DNA from 2 places in the Actinomadura rubrobrunea NBRC 15275 genome. Region 2 is predicted to be linked to the other one. Evidence: riboswitches for the same ligand, from Rfam matches in the RefSeq annotation. Region 2 holds a riboswitch; the other holds the start of a gene.

Region 1 (9,075 bases), on a different contig from region 2:
CGACGTGGATCGTGGTGGGCGCGGGCACCGGCGGCACGTCGGCGACGATCGGCCGGTACGTCCGCTACCGCCGCTACCAGACCCGCGTCGCCGTCGTGGACCCGGAGGGGTCGGCCTTCTTCGGGGCGTTCCGCGACGAGGACCCCGCGCGCACGGCGGCCGGGTCGCGGATCGAGGGCATCGGACGGCCCCGCGTGGAGCCGTCGTTCCTGCCGACGGTGATCGACCGGATGGTCCACGTGCCGGACGCGGCGTCCATCGCCGCCATGCGCTGGACCGCCGAGGTCACCGGCCGCGGCGTCGGCGGCTCCACCGGCACCAACATGTGGGGCGCGGTCGAGCTGATCGCCGAGATGCTGGCGCGGGGCGAGCGCGGCAGCGTGGTCACGCTCATCTGCGACGGCGCCGAGCGGTACCGCGGGACCTACGGGTCGGACGCGTGGCTGGCCGAGCAGGGGCTGGACATCACGCCGTACCTGGAGGCGCTGCGCGCCTTCCACAAGACCGGCGAGCTGACCATGCCCCTGTGACCGGCCCCTGTGACCGACCCCTGTGACCGGCCGCCCTGCCCCGCCGTCGCGCCGGTCGGCGCGGCCGGTCAGCCGGAGAACCTGATCGGGTTGACCAGGTCGGCGTAGATCAGCAGACCGCCCATGATGATCAGCACGGCGGCCATCACGTAGGTCACCGGCAGCGCCTTGGCCACGTCCACGTAGCCGGGGTCGGGCCGCCCGAGCAGCCGGGCCACGCCCTTCTTGAGGGCCTCCAGCAGCGCCCCCGCCATGTGCCCGCCGTCCAGCGGAAGCAGCGGGATGAGGTTGAACAGCGCGACCGCCAGGTTCACCGAGCCGAGCAGGGCGATGAACATCGCCAGCTTCTCCACCACGGGGCTCTCCGAGGCGGCGATCTCCCCGCCCAGGCGGCTCACGCCGACCACGCCGATCGGCCCGTTGGGGTCGCGCTCCTCGCCGCCGAAGGCCGCGTTCCACACCCCGACCATCCGCTCGGGCAGCCGCAGCAGCGCCCCGGCGGTGTGCGCGGTCAGCTCGCCCATGTACTCGGCGACGGCGACCGGGCCCTGCCGCTCGCGCTCCTGCAGCGGGGTGATGCCGAGGAACCCGACGTTGACGATCTTGTCGGGGTCCTCGAGGTCGTACATCTGGTTGCGGGTGACGGCGATGTCCATGGAGACCGTGCGGCCGTCGCGTTCGACGACGACGGGCACGGTGCGGCCGCCGGAGTCCCGGATCAGCCTCTGCAGCTGCTCATAGGAGGAGATCTTCGTGCCGTCGTAGGAGACGAACCGGTCGCCGGCCCGCAGCCCGGCCTGCGCGGCGGGTGTGGGCGTGTAGTCGGCCGGGCACTCCTGGGCCTGCTGCCCGGCCGGGATGGCGCACTTGGCCACCGAGCCGATCACCGGCTGCGGGGTGGGCGTGCCGATGCCCATGAGCAGGATGGCGAAGAAGACCACGGCGAGGACCAGGTTCATGGCCGGCCCGGCGAACATGATGATGAGCTTCTGCCACCACTTCTTGGCGTAGAAGACGCGGTCCTCGTCGCCCGGCCGGACCTCTTCCAGGGCCGCGCCCCGGGCCGACTCGATGAGCCCCTGCCACGGGCCGGTGCTGATCCGGCGGACCTGGCCGGGCCGGTCGCCCTTGCGCGGCGGCAGCATGCCGATCATGCGGATGTAGCCGCCGAGCGGGATCCACTTGATGCCGTACTCGGTCTCCCCCTTGGTGCGCGACCACAGCGTGGGCCCGAAGCCCACCATGAACTGGGTGGTGCGCACGCCGAAGAGCTTGGCGAAGGAGAAGTGCCCGAGCTCGTGCAGCGCGATGGACGCCAGCAGGCCCAGAAAGAGGATCAGCACCCCCGTCAGCCAGTCCACCGTCGCATCCCTCCGTGATCTCCAGCAACCCGCTCAGGGTACGTCATGGGCAACGCATCCGACCGCGTACAAATGCACTTGAGCCAGTCCCTAATTCCCTTCGAACCCGTCCTCATTGCGGCGCGAACCGCCGCCGACAGCGGCGCCCGGCAAGTCGAAGCCTGCGTTCAGGCCGTACGCGGGACGCGACCGAAGCGTTCGGCGCGCCGCCGTGGCTCCGTCCGCGCGAATGCGGGGGGCGCACTGCTTCGCCTCGCGGCCCCGAGGCGGCCGCCGCCGCAGGGTCGGCCTCCTCCTGCCCGCCCCGCACGCTTTCACGGCGGGCACCCGGCGGCCGACAGGCCGGGCGACTGCCCCGGCCCTGCTCCCACGCTGGACGGCGCCGTCTCGGAGCCGTCTCGGCCGTCCGGCGCCAGGCGGCCGCGGCCTGCGGCACCGCTTCGGGTCTCCGCGAAAGGCGAGGCCGCTGCTACTCTGACCCTGCGCCGCTGATCCCGCGCGGGAGAGCGCCCTCGCAGCCGGCGGGGGCCGCCGAAGGAGCAAACCCTCCCCGGAACCTCTCAGGCCCCAGGACCGCGCGGACCAGGCGCCCTCTGGAAAGAGGGGACGCTCCCAGGTCCCCCGCCGAAGGTGAAAACCCCGCGAGGGGTGAAGCTCTCAGGCGCCGATGACAGAGGGGGAGGCACCGACCACGCCGGTGCGCCGGTGGGACGATGATGATGCGTCCCGACGCGCGCCCCGCGATGAAGGAGCCGACCCATGTCCAAGAAGACACCGCTGTACGACGTGCACGTCGAGCTCGGCGCCACGCTCGTCGACTTCGCGGGCTACCGGATGCCGCTGCGCTACCAGAGCGAGACCGCCGAGCACCGCGCGGTCCGCACCGCGGCGGGCCTGTTCGACCTGTCCCACATGGGGGAGATCTTCGTGTCCGGGCCGGGCGCGGCCGCCGCGCTCGACTACGCGCTGGTCGGCAACCTGTCCCCCATGGCCGTCGGCAAGGCGCGGTACACGATGATCTGCGCGCCCGACGGCGGCGTGCTGGACGACCTGATCGTCTACCGGCTGGCCGCGGAGACGTTCATGGTGGTCGCCAACGCCGCCAACGCCGCGACGGTCCACGGCGAGCTGGTCGAGCGCGCCGCCGGTTTCGAGGCGGCCGTGGAGGACCGGTCCGCCTCCTACGCCCTCATCGCGCTGCAGGGCCCCGACTCCCAGGACATCCTCTCCCGGTTCACCGAGGCTCCCCTGCCCGACCTGCGTTACTACGCCGTCATGGCGGGGGAGGTCGCCGGGGTGGACGCGCTCATCGCCCGCACGGGCTACACCGGCGAGGACGGGTTCGAGCTGTTCGTGTCCGTCGGCGACGCGGTGCCGCTGTGGAAGGAGCTGGCCGGAGTCGAGGGCGTGACGCCCGCCGGCCTGTCGGCCCGCGACACCCTCCGCCTGGAGGCGGGCATGCCGCTGTACGGCAACGAGCTCACCACCGAGACCACCCCCTACGAGGCGGGGCTCGGCCGCGTGGTGAAGCTCGACAAGAAAGTCGATTTCGTGGGCAAGGCGGCGCTGGCGGCACAGGCCCAGACCCCGCCAGGCCGTAGGCTCGTAGGACTGGTCGCGCACGGCCGCCGGGCGCCCCGCAAGGGGTATCCGGTCGTCGGCTCCGACGGCACGCCGTGCGGCGTCGTGACCAGCGGCGCTCCGTCGCCCACACTGGGCAGGCCGATCGCCATGGCGTACGTCGACAGCGGCGTCGCGGAGAGCGGGCTCGCCGTGGACGTCCGCGGCCGGCGCGAGCCGGTCGACGTCGTCGCCCTGCCGTTCTACAAGCGTTCCTGAAACACCTGGGAGAGACGAACGTGAGCGTTCCGGAACAGCTGCGGTACAGCGAGGAGCACGAGTGGGTGTCCGGCCTCGACAACGAGGACGGCATCGTCACCGTCGGCATCACCGCGCACGCAGCCGACGCCCTGGGCGAGATCGTCTTCATCGAGCTGCAGGCCGGCGAGGGCGACACCGTCGAGGCCGGGGAGCCGTGCGGCGAGGTCGAGTCGACCAAGTCGGTCAGCGACATCTACTCGCCGGTCAGCGGCGAGATCACCGCGGTCAACGCCGCGGTGATCGACGAGCCGAAGGTGATCAACGACGACCCGTACGGCGAGGGCTGGATCTTCAAGGTGCGGCTCAGCGAGGAGCCCGGCGATCTGCTGGACGCGACCGCCTACAGCAAGCTGATCGAGGAGAGCTGAACCGTGACCCTCAACGAGTCCCTGGCGGCCGTCGACCCGCAGGTCGCCGAGGCCGTCTCCGCCGAGCTGCGCCGCCAGCAGACCACGCTGGAGATGATCGCCTCGGAGAACTTCGCGCCGGTCGCCGTCCTGGAGGCGCAGGGCTCGGTGCTGACCAACAAGTACGCCGAGGGCTACCCGGGGCGGCGCTACTACGGCGGCTGCGAGCACGTCGACGTCACCGAGCAGCTGGCCATCGACCGGGCCAAGGAGCTGTTCGGCGCCGAGCACGCCAACGTCCAGCCGCATTCGGGCGCGCAGGCCAACACCGCGGTCTACTTCGCGCTGCTCCAGCCGGGGGACACGATCCTCGGGCTGGACCTCGCGCACGGCGGGCACCTCACCCACGGCATGCGCCTGAACTACTCCGGCAAGCTGCTCAACGTCGTCGCCTACCACGTGCGGCGCGAGGACGGCCGGGTCGACATGGAGGAGGTCGCCCGGCTGGCCGAGGAGCACCGCCCGAAGATGATCGTGGCGGGCTGGTCGGCGTACCCGCGGCACCTGGACTTCGCCGCGTTCCGCGAGATCGCCGACTCGGTGGGGGCGCTGCTCATGGTGGACATGGCGCACTTCGCGGGCCTGGTCGCGGCCGGGCTGCACCCCTCGCCCGTGCCGTACGCCGACGTGGTCACCACCACCACGCACAAGACCCTCGGCGGCCCCCGCGGCGGCCTCATCCTGGCCCGCGAGGAGTACGGCAAGAAGATCAACTCGGCGGTGTTCCCGGGCATGCAGGGCGGCCCGCTGGAGCACGTGATCGCGGCCAAGGCGGTCGCGTTGAAGATCGCCGCGTCGGAGGAGTTCCGGGAGCGGCAGGCGCGCACCCTGGAGGGCGCGCGCATCCTGGCGGAGCGGCTCATGGCCGAGGACGCGGCCAAGGCCGGGGTGAAGGTGCTCACCGGCGGCACCGACGTCCACCTCGTCCTGGTCGACCTGGTCGAGTCCGAGCTGACCGGCCGGGACGCCGAGGACCGGCTGCACGACATCGGGATCACCGTGAACCGCAACGCGGTGCCCGACGACCCGCGCCCGCCGATGGTCACCTCCGGCCTGCGGATCGGCACCCCCGCCCTGGCCACCCGCGGCTTCACCGCCGCGGACTTCACCGAGGTGGCCGACATCATCGCCCAGGCCCTGCAGCCGTCCTACGACCGGGCGGACCTGTCGGCCCGGGTGCGCGCCCTCGCCGAGGCGCACCCCCTGTACCCCACCCTCTAGAGCCTCCCGTGACCGGAGCGATCCTCCGGTCACGGAGGGAGCGGCGATGGCCATCAGCGTCTTCGACCTTTTCAAAATCGGAATCGGGCCGTCGAGCTCGCACACCGGCGGGCCGATGGCCGCCGCGCACCGCTTCGCCCGCGGCCTGGCCCGCGACGGCCTGCTGGAGAAGACGGCGTCCGTCCGGGCGGTCCTGTACGGGTCCCTCGGCCTGACCGGCAAGGGGCACGGCAGCGACAAGGCCGTCATCCTCGGGCTGGAAGGCGACACCCCCGAGCGCGTGGACGTCGACACCGTCGACTCCCGTCTGGCCGCGGTCCGCCGGAACGGCGCGCTGCGGCTGTTCGGGTCCCACGACGTCCCCTTCGTCGTCGGCGAGCATCTGGTCTTCGAGCGCACGCGGACGCTTCCCGGCCACCCCAACGGGATGCGCTTCACCGCGTTCGACGACTCCGGCAACGAGCTGCGGGACCGCGTCTACTACTCGGTGGGCGGGGGCTTCGTCGTCGACGAGGACGAGGCGGGCGCCGACCGCATCACGCGGGACGACACCGCCCTGCCGTACCCGTTCTCGTCCGCCGCCGAGCTGCTCGCCCTCTGCCGCGACACGGGCCTGTCCATTCCGGCCCTGATGATGGAGAACGAGAAGGCGTTCGGCCGCACCGAGGACGAGATCCGCGCGGGCCTGCTGCGCCTGTGGGGGGTCATGCGCGCCTGCGTGGAACGCGGCTGCACGCGCGAGGGGAACCTGCCGGGCGGTCTGAAGGTCCGCCGCCGCGCGCCGCACCTGCACCGGCAGCTGCTGGCCGAAAAGCCCGCCGACCCGCTGCACGCGATGGACTGGGTGACGCTGTTCGCCCTGGCGGTGAACGAGGAGAACGCCGCCGGCGGGCGCATCGTCACCGCCCCCACCAACGGCGCCGCGGGCATCATCCCCGCCGTGCTGCACTACTACGACCGCTTCGTGCCGGGCGCCGACGACACCGGCGTGGTGCGGTTCCTGCTCACCTCCGGCGCGATCGGCGTCCTGTTCAAGCAGAACGCCTCCATCTCCGGCGCCGAGGTGGGCTGCCAGGGGGAGGTCGGCTCGGCGTGCTCGATGGCCGCCGCCGGACTGGCCGAGGTCCTCGGCGGCACCCCCGAGCAGGTGGAGAACGCCGCCGAGATCGGCATCGAGCACAACCTCGGCCTGACCTGCGACCCGATCGGCGGCCTCGTCCAGATCCCCTGCATCGAGCGCAACGCCGTCGGCGCCACCAAGGCCATCAGCGCCGCCCGCATCTCGCTGCGCGGCGACGGCCGGCACTTCGTCTCCCTCGACAAGGCCATCGCGACCATGCGCGACACCGGTCGCGACATGCTCGACAAGTACAAGGAGACCTCGCGCGGCGGCCTCGCCGTCAACGTGATCGAGTGCTGACGTCCGCCGCAAACACAATGAACACAACCGTGACGGCCCTCACAAAGGGCTCCATAGTCGCCTTCGAGGCGAACCATCCACCGACCGGGGCCGACGACGATGACGAGCGGGAGCGACGAGGCGGGGTGCCTGTGCGCCCTGGCGCTGACGGCCTGTCCCGCGGCCGTGCGCGAGGGGCGGAAGCTGGTCGGTGAGCTGCTGGAGCGGCACGCGCCGGCGGAGCTGGCCGACGACGCGATGCTCGTCGCCTCCGAGCTGATCGGCAACGCCGTCCGCGTCGGCGGCAGGATCGTGCTGTCCGTCCACGTGGAGGCGGACCGCCGGGTGACGGTGCGGGTCTGGGATCGCAGCCCGGTCGAGCCCGTGCCCGGTGCGCCCGGGGCCCTGGACGAGCACGGACGCGGCCTGCTCATCGTCCAGTCCCTCTCCGAGGACTGGGGATGGACTCCTCACCCTCTCGGCGGCAAGACCGTCTGGGCCGCGCTCACCGTCCGGCAGCGCCGCGACGCGTCGCCGGACGACGTCACCGTGCAACCGTCGCTCGATGCCGTCTCGGCCGTTTCGGTGTGACCCGCGGGCGATGCCGCGCGCATGACCGCTCGCGGCGTCCGCGTCCCCGCCCGCCGGGCGGGGCGGACGGTCAGGTGCGCGCGCCGCGGCCGGTCGGGGTCGCCCCCTCCCGCGCCGGACGGCCGCAGGAGCCGCAGACCACCTCGGGCTGCAGATGCTCCCCGCAGGTGTGGATCCACCGCACGGGCGGGTCGTCGGGGTGCAGGTGCCGGTCGCCCCACCGCATCAGCAGGGCCAGCACGTCGCTCAGCTCCCAGCCCGCCTGGGTGAGGTGGTATTCGTAGCGGGCCGGACGCTCGCTGTAGAGCTCGCGCCGAAGGATGCCGGCGGCTTCGAGCTTGCGCAGCCGCGCCGTGAGGATGTCCCGCGGAGCGCCCGTGTTGCGGGCGATGCCGTCGAACCGGCGGACGCCGTAGATCAGCTCCCGGATGACGAGCAGACTCCAGCGTTCGCCGACGATCTGGAGGGTGTCGGCGATGGAGCACTCGCGCGGGTCGGCGTTCTTCGGCATGCCCCCAGCATACGTCCGTTGGTTTTTCCGACGCCCTCGCTCGCGTGACGCGGCCGGGACAGGGGACCGGGTCGGCCCGGGCTCCATCGCCCGGTCCCCCGGCGGCGGACGGCGGTCAGAGGCGCTCGATGATGGTGGCGTTGGCCAGGCCGCCGGCCTCGCACATGGTCTGCAGGCCGAAGCGGGCCCCGCGGTCCTCCAGGGCGTGCAGGAGGGTGGTCATGATGCGCGCGCCGCTGGCGCCCAGCGGGTGGCCGATGGCGATCGCGCCGCCCCGCACGTTCAGCTTCTTCGGGTCGACGCCGGTTTCGCGCCGCCACGCCAGCACGACCGAGGAGAACGCCTCGTTGACCTCGAACAGGTCGATGTCGTCCAGCGTCAGCCCGGCGCGCTTGAGCACCTTCTCGGTCGCCGGGATGACGGCGGTGAGCATCATCAGCGGGTCGTCCCCGGCCACCGCGAAGCTGTGGAACCGGGCGCGCGGCCGCAGTCCGAGCCGCTCGGCGGCGTCCCCGCTCATGATCAGCAGGGCGGCCGCGCCGTCGTTGATCGGGGAGGTGTTGCCCGCCGTGACCTGCCACCCGATCTCGGGGAACCGCTCCTCGTAGACGGGGTCGTAGTAGGCGGGCTTGAGCCCGGCGAGCGCCTCCATGGAGGTGGTGGGGCGGATGGTCTCGTCCCGCTGCCCGGTCCAGGCGACCTCGCGGTCGAACTCGCCGCCCTCCCAGGCGGCGTGCGCGCGCATGTGCGACTCGTAGGCGAAGGCGTCGAGCTCCTCGCGCGACAGCTTCCACTTGGCGGCGATCCGTTCGGCGGCGATGCCCTGCCCGATCAGCCCGCCGGGGTAGCGCTCGGGCAGAAGGGTGCCGAAGGGGTCGCTGCCGGGCAGCACGTTGGATCCCATCGGGACGCGCGACATCGACTCGACGCCGCAGGCGATCGCGATGTCGTACGCGCCGCTGATCACTCCCTGCGCGACGAAGTGCGCGGCCTGCTGCGACGAGCCGCACTGGCGGTCCACGGTGGTGGCCGGCACGCTCTCGGGGAACCCCGCGGCGAGCACGGCCGAGCGGGTGATGTTGAGCGCCTGGTCCCCCGCCTGGGTGACCACGCCGCCCACCACGTCGTCGATCTCGGCCGGGTCGACGCCCGCCCGCTCCACCAGAATCTTGAG
Region 2 (9,075 bases):
CGGCGTGAGCTGCAGGATCTGCTCCCGGATGCGGGTCAGCAGCTCCCTGTCCTGCCGGACGGCCGCGCGCGTCGCCCGCGACAGCGCCACCCGCTGCAGCAGCGGCACGGCGCCGGCCAGCGTCGCGGCGCCGAGGACGCCCGCGGCGGTGCGGACGGCGCGCTCCGGGCCGACCCGCAGCGCGACGGTGGTGAGCAGCTGCGCCAGGTCGATCCGCAGCGCCAGGTCACCCGCGGCGATCTCCCCGGTGCCCGGCGCGACGATGCGGACGCGGCCGTCGTCGCCGACCAGGATGGCGTCGCCCTCCAGACGGCGGTGCGCCAGCCGGGCGGCCTGCAGCCGCCGCAGCTGCCGCCAGACGTCGTCGAGCAGCTCGTCGGTGATCTCCGCCTCGCGGACGGCGTCAAGGGGGCGCCCGGGCACGTGCTCGTAGGCCAGCAGGGCCGCCTCGGTGCCGACCTCGCAGGCGCCCACCAGCCGCGGGGTGCGCACGCCCGCCGACTCCATGGCGTAGGCCATGAGCGACTCCTGCTCCAGCGAGCGGCGCAGCGAGCGCAGCGCCCGCCGGGTGGAGCCGCCGCGCAGCCGCACCAGCCGCCACACCCGGTACAGCAGCCCGGCGGTCTGCTGGTCGCGGTCCAGGACGGTGACCTGCAGCTGCCAGTCGCCCGGCGGCAGCGCCCGCCCGGTGGCGTCCGCGGGGGCGCCGCCCGGCGAGGGGGCGGTCGCCACGGTGTAGCGGCGCGGCTCGTCGGCGCCGCCGGGCAGCTGGCGGCCGCGGACGGGACGCAGCCCGAGCCGCCCCAGCGCGGCCAGCACGGCGGTGCCCGGCGGCCGCGGGTTGGGGGTGCCGACCGCGTAGAGGGTGCCGTGGCCGATGGCGCTGCCGAGGCAGTACGTGGCGGCCAGCGCCGCCACCGAGGCGGTCGCGGCGGTCAGGCCGGTCAGCGCGGCCAGCGCGATCATCGTCCAGGTGACGGCCTGCCAGCGGGTCCGGCCCGCCATGCCGACGGCGGTGACGAACGCGATGACGGGCGTGATGTCGGTGTGCAGGGGGGCGGTGTCGGTGCCGCCCCAGATGAGCGAGTCCAGCACCCCGCCCGGGGCGGCGGGGACGACCAGGTCGTCCAGCAGGATGGTCAGGATGAACGCGATCACGGCGGCCAGCAGCGCGATCGCCACCCGCACGCCGTCCTTGTGGAACAGCCGCTCGATCGCGAACGCGACCGGCACGGCCAGCACCCCGAAGCTGGACACCAGGGTGGCCAGGGTGAGCAGGAAGCGCGGGGCGTGCGCGGTGCCCTCGGCGATGTCGGTCTGCAGGCCGTGCGTGGTCTGCTGGGCGAACGACACCAGCAGCATGATCCCCGCCAGCCCGACCACCGCGGCGGCGAACCGGATCGCGTCCGACGGCCGCCGGATCCGGTCGGGCCGGGCGGGCTCCTCGACGGGCACGCCGACACCGGCGCCCATGTCCGACGTCGCCGTCTCCCCCTGGGTCTGCGTCACCGCCGCACCGCCGTCCGGACCTGTCATCGTGATCAGCGTTCCAGAACCGGCGGCGGCGCGTCGAGAGACGCGTGCGCCATGGCGCGCGCCGGTCCGCCGCCGGCCGAGAACCCGTGTCGCCCCGCGGGCCGCGGCCGATCACCCCGTGCGTGAGCTGTGGTTATCGTACTGGCAGGTCGCCCGGACGGCTCCCGGTCCGGCGAACGGCGCCGCCGGGCGCCGCTTTCCGCCGCGCGCGGCGGCCCCCGGGGGGCGTCAGACACCCGTCTTTTGGATAGAGTTCCCATAAAGGACGCCGTTGACCCTGTGCGGGAGAGACCCCGCGCCGCCAGCGCGGGGCGCCGAAGGAGCAACCCTCCCCGGAACCTCTCAGGCAAAAGGACCGCTCAGGCGAGGCACCTCTGGAAAGCAGGCGCGCCTCCCGGCGACGGGCGGGAGCGCCTCACCGAAGGGGAAACCCCGTTCCGCGGGCGAAGCTCTCAGGTGCCGAGACAGAGGGGGAGAGCGGGCCGCCGGGCCGCAGCGCGGCGGGCGGCCGGCCCTGAGCGACCGCAGCAGCCCAGGAGGATCCCCATGACCGCCGAGTTCTTCGCCCCGGTGGCGTCCCCGCAGCATCCCCGCACCCGGTTCGCCGACCGGCACGTCGGACCGTCCCCCGACGACCACGCCCGGATGCTGGCGGCCATCGGATACTCCGGCGTCGAGGCCCTGATCGACGACGCGGTGCCCGCCGCGATCCGCACGACCCGCCCGCTGGACCTGCCCCCCGCGCTGAGCGAGTCCGCGGCGCTGGCCCGGCTGCGGGAGCTGGCGAGCCGCAACACCGTGCTCACCTCCATGATCGGCCTGGGCTACTACGGCACGATCACCCCCGGCGTGATCCTGCGGAACGTCCTGGAGAACCCCGGCTGGTACACCGCCTACACCCCGTACCAGCCGGAGATCTCGCAGGGCCGGCTGGAGGCGCTGCTGAACTTCCAGACGATGGTCGGCGACCTGACGGGGCTGCCGGTCGCCAACGCGTCCATGCTCGACGAGGGCACCGCGGCCGCCGAGGCCATGGCGCTCGCGCACCGCGCGTCCAAGCGCAAGGAGCCCGGCGCGTTCCTGGTGGACGCCGACGCGCTGCCGCAGACGATCGAGGTGATCCGCACCCGGGCGGTCCCGCTGGGCATCGACGTGGTCACCGCCGACCTGTCGGACGGGCTGCCCGACGGCGACTTCTTCGGCGTCCTGCTGCAGTACCCGGGCGCGTCCGGCGCCGTCCGCGACCTGGCGCCCGTCACCGCGCAGGCCCACGAACGCGGCGCCCTGGTGGTGGTCGCCGCCGACCTGCTCGCCCTCACGCTGCTGCGCCCGCCCGGCGAGTACGGCGCCGACATCGCGGTCGGCTCGGCGCAGCGGTTCGGGGTGCCCTACGGGTTCGGCGGCCCGCACGCCGGCTACCTGGCCGTGCGCGACGGGCTCCAGCGGCAGCTGCCCGGCCGCCTGGTGGGGGTGTCGGTGGACGCCGACGGCGCCACCGCCTACCGGCTCGCCCTGCAGACCCGCGAGCAGCACATCCGCCGCGAGAAGGCCACCAGCAACATCTGCACCGCCCAGGTGCTGCTCGCCGTGATGGCCGCCATGTACGCGGTGTACCACGGGCCCGAAGGGCTGGCGGCGATCGCCCAGCGCGTGCACCGCCGGGCCGTCGAGCTGGCGTCCGGGCTGCGCGCCGGCGGCGTCGAGGTGGTGCACGAGGCGTTCTTCGACACCGTGCTGGCCCGCGTGCCCGGCCGCGCCGACGAGGTCGTGGCGGCGGCGCTCGAGCGGGGGATCAACCTGCGCCGGGTCGACGCCGACCACGTCGGGATCGCCTGCGACGAGACCACCGCGCCCGAGCACGTCGCCGCCGTGCTGGAGGCGTTCGGCGCCGCGCCCGCGCCCGCCGGCGACCCGGCCGACCGGATCCCCGGCGAGCTGCGCCGCGAGAGCCCGTACCTGACCCACCCGGTGTTCCACGAGCACCGCTCCGAGACGGCGATGCTGCGCTACCTGCGCCGCCTGCAGGACAAGGACATCGCGCTCGACCGGTCGATGATCCCGCTCGGCTCCTGCACGATGAAGCTGAACGCCGCCACCGAGATGGAGCCGATCACCTGGCCGGAGTTCGCGAACATCCACCCGTTCGCGCCGCTCGACCAGGCCGCCGGCTACCTGGAGCTGATCGCCGAGCTGGAGGAGCGGCTCGCCGAGATCACCGGCTACGCCAAGGTGTCGGTGCAGCCGAACGCCGGCTCCCAGGGCGAGCTGGCCGGGCTGCTGGCCATCCGCGGCTACCACGCCTCCCGCGGCGAGGGGCACCGCACCGTGTGCCTCATCCCGTCCTCGGCGCACGGCACCAACGCCGCCAGCGCCGTCATGGCCGGGATGCGGGTCGTGGTCGTCAAGTGCGACGCCGACGGCGACATCGACCTGGACGACCTGCACGCCAAGATCGACAAGCACCGCGCCGAGCTGGCCGCGATCATGGTGACCTACCCGTCCACGCACGGGGTGTTCGAGGAGACCATCACCGAGGTCTGCGCGGCCGTGCACGAGGCCGGCGGCCAGGTGTACGTCGACGGCGCCAACCTCAACGCCCTGGTCGGGCTGGCCCGCCCCGGCGAGTTCGGCTCCGACGTGTCCCACCTCAACCTGCACAAGACGTTCTGCATCCCGCACGGCGGCGGCGGGCCCGGCGTCGGCCCGATCGGCGTGCGCGAGCACCTGGTGCCGTTCCTGCCGAGCCACCCGCTGCGCCCCGAGGCGGGCCCGGGCGAGGGGAGGGGCGCGGGGCCGGTCTCGGCGGCGCCGTGGGGCTCGGCGGGCATCCTGCCGATCTCCTGGACCTACATCGCGATGATGGGCCCGGACGGGCTGCGCGCCGCCACCGAGGGCGCCATCATCGCGGCCAACTACGTGGCCAAGCGGCTCGCGCCGCACTACCCGATCCTCTACACCGGCCGCAACGGCCTGGTCGCGCACGAGTGCATCGCCGACCTCCGCAAGATCACCAAGGAGACCGGGATCACCGCCGAGGACGTGGCCAAGCGGCTGATCGACTACGGCTTCCACGCCCCGACGCTGGCGTTCCCGGTGGCCGGCACGCTGATGATCGAGCCCACCGAGAGCGAGGACCTGGCCGAGCTGGACCGGTTCTGCGACGCCATGATCCAGATCCGCCGGGAGATCCAGCGGGTCGCCGACGGCGTCTACGACCGCGCCGACAACCCGCTCAAGAACGCCCCGCACACCGCCGAGTGCCTCATCACCGAGGACTGGAAGCACCCCTACTCGCGCGAGGAGGCCGCCTACCCGCTGCCGTCGCTGCGCGAGAACAAGTACTGGCCGCCGGTGCGCCGCATCGACCAGGCGTACGGCGACCGGAACCTGGTGTGCGCCTGCCCGCCGCCGGAGGCGTTCGAGGACTGACGTCCGGGGGCTTCGTCGCGCCTCCCGGGCGCCCGGCGCGCGCCGCGGCGCCCGGGAGGCGCGCGAGACGATGATCAAGCATCCCGGTTTCCGTGTCGTCCGCCGGACGCGGCCGGCGGCTCGATAGGCTGAACGGCCTATGAGCGACACCTCGGCCCCGCCCCCCGGTGACACGCCGGAGCAGCTGTGCGAGGAGGCCCGGCGGCTCGCCGAGGACGGCGAGCTCGACCGCGCCGCCGACCTGTTCGAGCGGGTCCTGGCGCTCGGCGACACCCCCGTCCGGGCCCGCGCCGCGCTCGGCCTGGCCGTCGTGCTGGACGACACCGGCGACGTGGCGGGCGCCCGGGACGCCGACCGCCTCGCCATCGCCACCGGCGACCCCGAGTACGGGCCGCGCGCCGCCTACCACCTCGCCCTCACCCACGAACGCGCCGGGGAGTACGAGCTCGCCGGGCCCGCCTGGCAGGTCGTCGTCGACTTCGGCAACCCCGCCTACCTGCCCCCGGCGCACCTGGCGCTGGCGCGGCTGGCCGACGACGCCGGCGAGTTCGACGCCGCCCGCGAGCACTGGGAGGCCGCCATCGCCACCGGCGACCCCGAATACGGGCCGGTGGCCGCCCACGACCTGGCGCAGCGGCTGCTGGAGCGCGGCGAGCCGGCCCGCGCCCAGCGCGTCCTGACCGCGGGCCTGCGCCTGGTGGACCGCGCCGCCGCCCCGCACGCCCACGCGCGGCTGGCTGTGGCGCTCGGCATCGCCTGCCTCGACCAGGCCATCGGCGCGTTCTCCGCGGCGCTGGGCGACGACGACGCCCCCGTCGACGCCGAGGCCGGGGCGCTGGCCATCGAGCTGCTGGCCCGCACCCTGCCGCTGCGCGGACGCGGCGCCGAGAGCCGGGAGGTGTGGCGGCGCGGCCTGGCCGACCCGGGCGTGGCCGCGCAGGTCCGCGCGCGGCTGCGGCGCGACTTCGGCGACGACGAGGACGGCGACCCCGAGAACCTGTGGTGGGAGCCGGTGCTGGAGCAGGCGGTGGCCGACGGCACCCTGCCCGCCGTGGCCGGCGAGGCGTTCGGCGCCCTGGACCACATGTACTCCCTGCTGGCCGTGCGGTACGCCGACGAGCCGCGCGAGGAGCGGCCCGGCGAGATCCGCGAGCTGCTCGGCAGGGCCATCCGCGTCCCCAGCGACTACGCCTGGGGGCCGCTGCTGCACGAGAGCTTCGCCGAACGCCTGCGGGTGGCCATGGGCGCTCCCGCCCCGATGCCGCCTCCCGAAGGCCCGGACGCCGCCGTGTGACCGGCGCTCACTCCGCGATGTCCTTCTCGGCGATCACCTTGGTGGGGCGGACGCGGACCAGGACCTCGCCGGGGCCTCCGTTGCGGGCGCCGAACTCCTCGGCGCGGTCCTCGCCCATGTAGCGGCCGCCGATCACGGTGGCCCAGCGGCGCAGCTCGGCCGGGTCCTCCGACAACGCGGCCTCGCCTCGTATGAGCACGAACGAGTACGGCGGGGTCTGGTCGTCCACGCAGACGGACACGCGCGGGTCGCGGCGCAGGGCGCGGGCCTTGAGGCTCTCGCCGCCGGTGGTGAACACCAGGTCGTCGCCGTCCAGGACGAACCAGATCGGCGTCACATGGGGCGCGCCGTCCTGCCGGACCACCGCGACCTTGCCCGTGCGGGTGCCCTCCGACACGAACGCGCGCCATTCGCTGTCGCTCATCTTCGCCATGGCCCCACCCTTCCCCGGAGGACGGGCCCGCTACCGTGGGCGCATGCGGATCGACACGGCGCAGGGCCCGGCGGAGGTCGCCGTCGACGACGTCGACGACCCCGCGTTCCTGCTGGTGCTGACGCACGGCTCCAACGGCGGCGTGGACGCCGCCGACCTGCTGGCCGTCCGCGAGGCCGCGCTGGGCTTCGGCGGGGCGGTCGCGCGGGTGCTGCAGCCGTTCCGGGCCGCGGGACGGCGCGCGCCGGGCTCGCCGGTCCGCCAGGACGCCGCCTGGCTGGAGGTGATCGCGGCGCTGCGGGACCGCTTCGGGGACGTGCCGCTCGTCCAGGGCGGACGCAGCAACGGCGCCCGCGTGGCCTGCCGCACCGCGCGGGCGGCGGGCGCGGTCGGCGTGGTGGCGCTGGCGTTCCCGCTGGTCCCGCCGGGCAGGCCCGACCGGTCGCGGGCGGACGAGCTGCGCTCGGCCGGGGTGGAGGTGCTGGTCGTCAACGGCGACCGGGACCCGTTCGGCGTGCCGGACCGGGCGGACGCGACCGAGGTCGTCGTCCTGCCGGGGGAGCGGCACGACCTGGACAGGAACCCGGCGGCCGTCGGCGCGGCCGTGGAGCCGTGGCTGCGCCGCTGGACGGCGCGCGCCCCCGCGCCGGGCGGCGGCGCGCGCTGATCACAGCGGCCGGCCCCCGGCCCGGGACGGGCCGTGCGGGGCCGGGAACGGCCGGGTGGAGCGGACGTCGGCGCGGCGGGCGCCGCCCCCGAAAGTGATCACCCCGTCGGTGCTGGTCCCCTCGTGGAGAGCCTTCCCCCGTGGCGACCGGTCAGGCGGCGGACGGCGCGGGCGCGGGGCGCGCCGGGACGTCCGTCGGCCTGTGCGGTGCGATGACACCCCCGTCGGGCAGCAGCTCGCCGGTGTCCTCGAAGAGCACGACGCCGTTGCACAGCAGGCTCCACCCCTGCTCGGGGTGATGGACGATCGCCCGGGCCGCTTCGCGGTCAGGGGCGTCGGCGGACGGACAGGGCGGCTGGTGCGGGCACATCTGCGTGCCTCCGGTCTCGACGACTGATGTGGGTTTGCTTGTGTTTGACGTCACCCAGTGTGGAACGGTTCGACCGGCCCGGGCCATAGCCCGAAGGGACGATTGTCGAGTGGTACCCGAGGACGGTCTGGGGTGTGATGGGACTCACTCGATCGTGCCGGTCTTCCCCCGCGGCCCCCATCGGCCACCAGGCGAGCGGCGACTTTGCCCCGAACGGAGCCGCCGCGGCCCTTACGATGGCCCGGGGGCCAGGGGGAGGTGAGGCCGCAGATGCGCGTCGCGTTGTTCGTCGCGTGTTTCAACGACGCGCTGTTCCCCGGCACCGGCCGGGCCGTGACCGCCCTGCTGGAGCGCTTGGGCCACGAGGTGGTCTTCCCGCCGGACCAGACCTGCTGCGGCCAGATGCACTGGACCACCGGGTACCGCCGCGAAGCCGCCGATCTGGCGCGCCGGTTCGCCCGGGTCTTCCGAGACTACGACGCGGTGGTCACTCCGGCGGCGTCCTGCGCCGCCACGGTGCGCGCCTCCTACGCCCGCATCGCCCGCGCCGACGGCGACGACGACCTGGCGCGCGCCGCCGAGGGGCTGGCCGTGCACGAGCTGTCGGAGTTCCTGGTGGACGTGCTGGGCGTCACCGACGTCGGCGCCTACTTCCCCCATCGCGTGGCCTACCACCCGACCTGCCACTCGCTGCGGACGCTGGAGCTGGGCGACCGTCCGCTGCGGCTGCTGCGGGCGGTGAAGGGGCTGGAGCTGGTCGACATGCCCGCGGCGGAGGAGTGCTGCGGGTTCGGCGGGACGTTCGCGATGAAGAACGCCGACGTGTCGGTGGCGATGGTGGCCGACAAGGTCCGGCACGTCCGCTCCACCGGCGCCGACGTGCTGTGCGCCGCCGACAACGCCTGCCTGGCCCACATCGGCGGGGCGCTGTCGCGGCTGCGCGGCGGCGTCCGCGTCATGCATCTGGCCGAGATCCTGGCCGCCACCGGCTCCCCGGCCGCGGCGGTGCGGGCATGAGCGGCGACTCGTCCGTCGGGGGGAGGGCCTCCTCCTCGGGGGCGGCGCCCGCGCCCATGCCCAAGTTCGCCGTGGCGGCGCGCGGCGCGCTGGCCGACACGGCGCTGCGCCGCGACCTGCGGGCCGTCACGGGGGAGCTGCGCCGGCGCCGCGAGGCCGCCGTGGGCGAGCTGGGCGACTGGGAGGAGCTGCGCGAGGCCGGACGCGCCATCCGCGACGAGACCCTGCTCAACCTCGACGCCCACCTGGAGCGGCTGGAGAAGTCGGTCACCGAGGCGGGCGGCACCGTGCACTGGGCCGCCGACGCCGCCGAGGCCGCCCGGCTGGTC

The links. A riboswitch is a leader RNA that binds a small molecule or an ion and turns the genes downstream of it on or off. The one in region 2 is predicted to bind glycine.
Region 1: it holds a riboswitch for glycine, as region 2 does, so the genes downstream of both, gcvT (glycine cleavage system aminomethyltransferase GcvT) here and gcvP (aminomethyl-transferring glycine dehydrogenase) in region 2, are expected to answer to the same signal.

What each region holds. Positions count from the first base shown of each region.
Region 1 is NZ_BCQU01000028.1:34,904-43,978, reverse strand. Features, by position in the region: partial or broken gene AR3_RS11465 (pyridoxal-phosphate dependent enzyme) at 1-530, shown strand, start outside; gene AR3_RS11460 (M50 family metallopeptidase) at 599-1,891, opposite strand; glycine riboswitch at 2,381-2,477, shown strand; glycine riboswitch at 2,479-2,575, shown strand; gene gcvT (glycine cleavage system aminomethyltransferase GcvT) at 2,651-3,730, shown strand; gene gcvH (glycine cleavage system protein GcvH) at 3,751-4,140, shown strand; gene AR3_RS11445 (serine hydroxymethyltransferase) at 4,144-5,400, shown strand; gene AR3_RS11440 (L-serine ammonia-lyase) at 5,447-6,820, shown strand; gene AR3_RS11435 (ATP-binding protein) at 6,920-7,390, shown strand; gene AR3_RS11430 (winged helix-turn-helix transcriptional regulator) at 7,461-7,901, opposite strand; gene AR3_RS11425 (thiolase family protein) at 8,017-9,075, opposite strand, start outside.
Region 2 is NZ_BCQU01000143.1:954-10,028, forward strand. Features, by position in the region: partial or broken gene AR3_RS27625 (flippase-like domain-containing protein) at 1-1,536, opposite strand, end outside; glycine riboswitch at 1,809-1,904, shown strand; glycine riboswitch at 1,905-2,014, shown strand; gene gcvP (aminomethyl-transferring glycine dehydrogenase) at 2,083-4,965, shown strand; gene AR3_RS27635 (tetratricopeptide repeat protein) at 5,105-6,259, shown strand; gene AR3_RS27640 (PPOX class F420-dependent oxidoreductase) at 6,267-6,692, opposite strand; gene AR3_RS27645 (alpha/beta hydrolase family protein) at 6,736-7,359, shown strand; gene AR3_RS27650 (DUF5999 family protein) at 7,511-7,729, opposite strand; gene AR3_RS27655 ((Fe-S)-binding protein) at 8,000-8,746, shown strand; partial or broken gene AR3_RS27660 (lactate utilization protein) at 8,743-9,075, shown strand, end outside.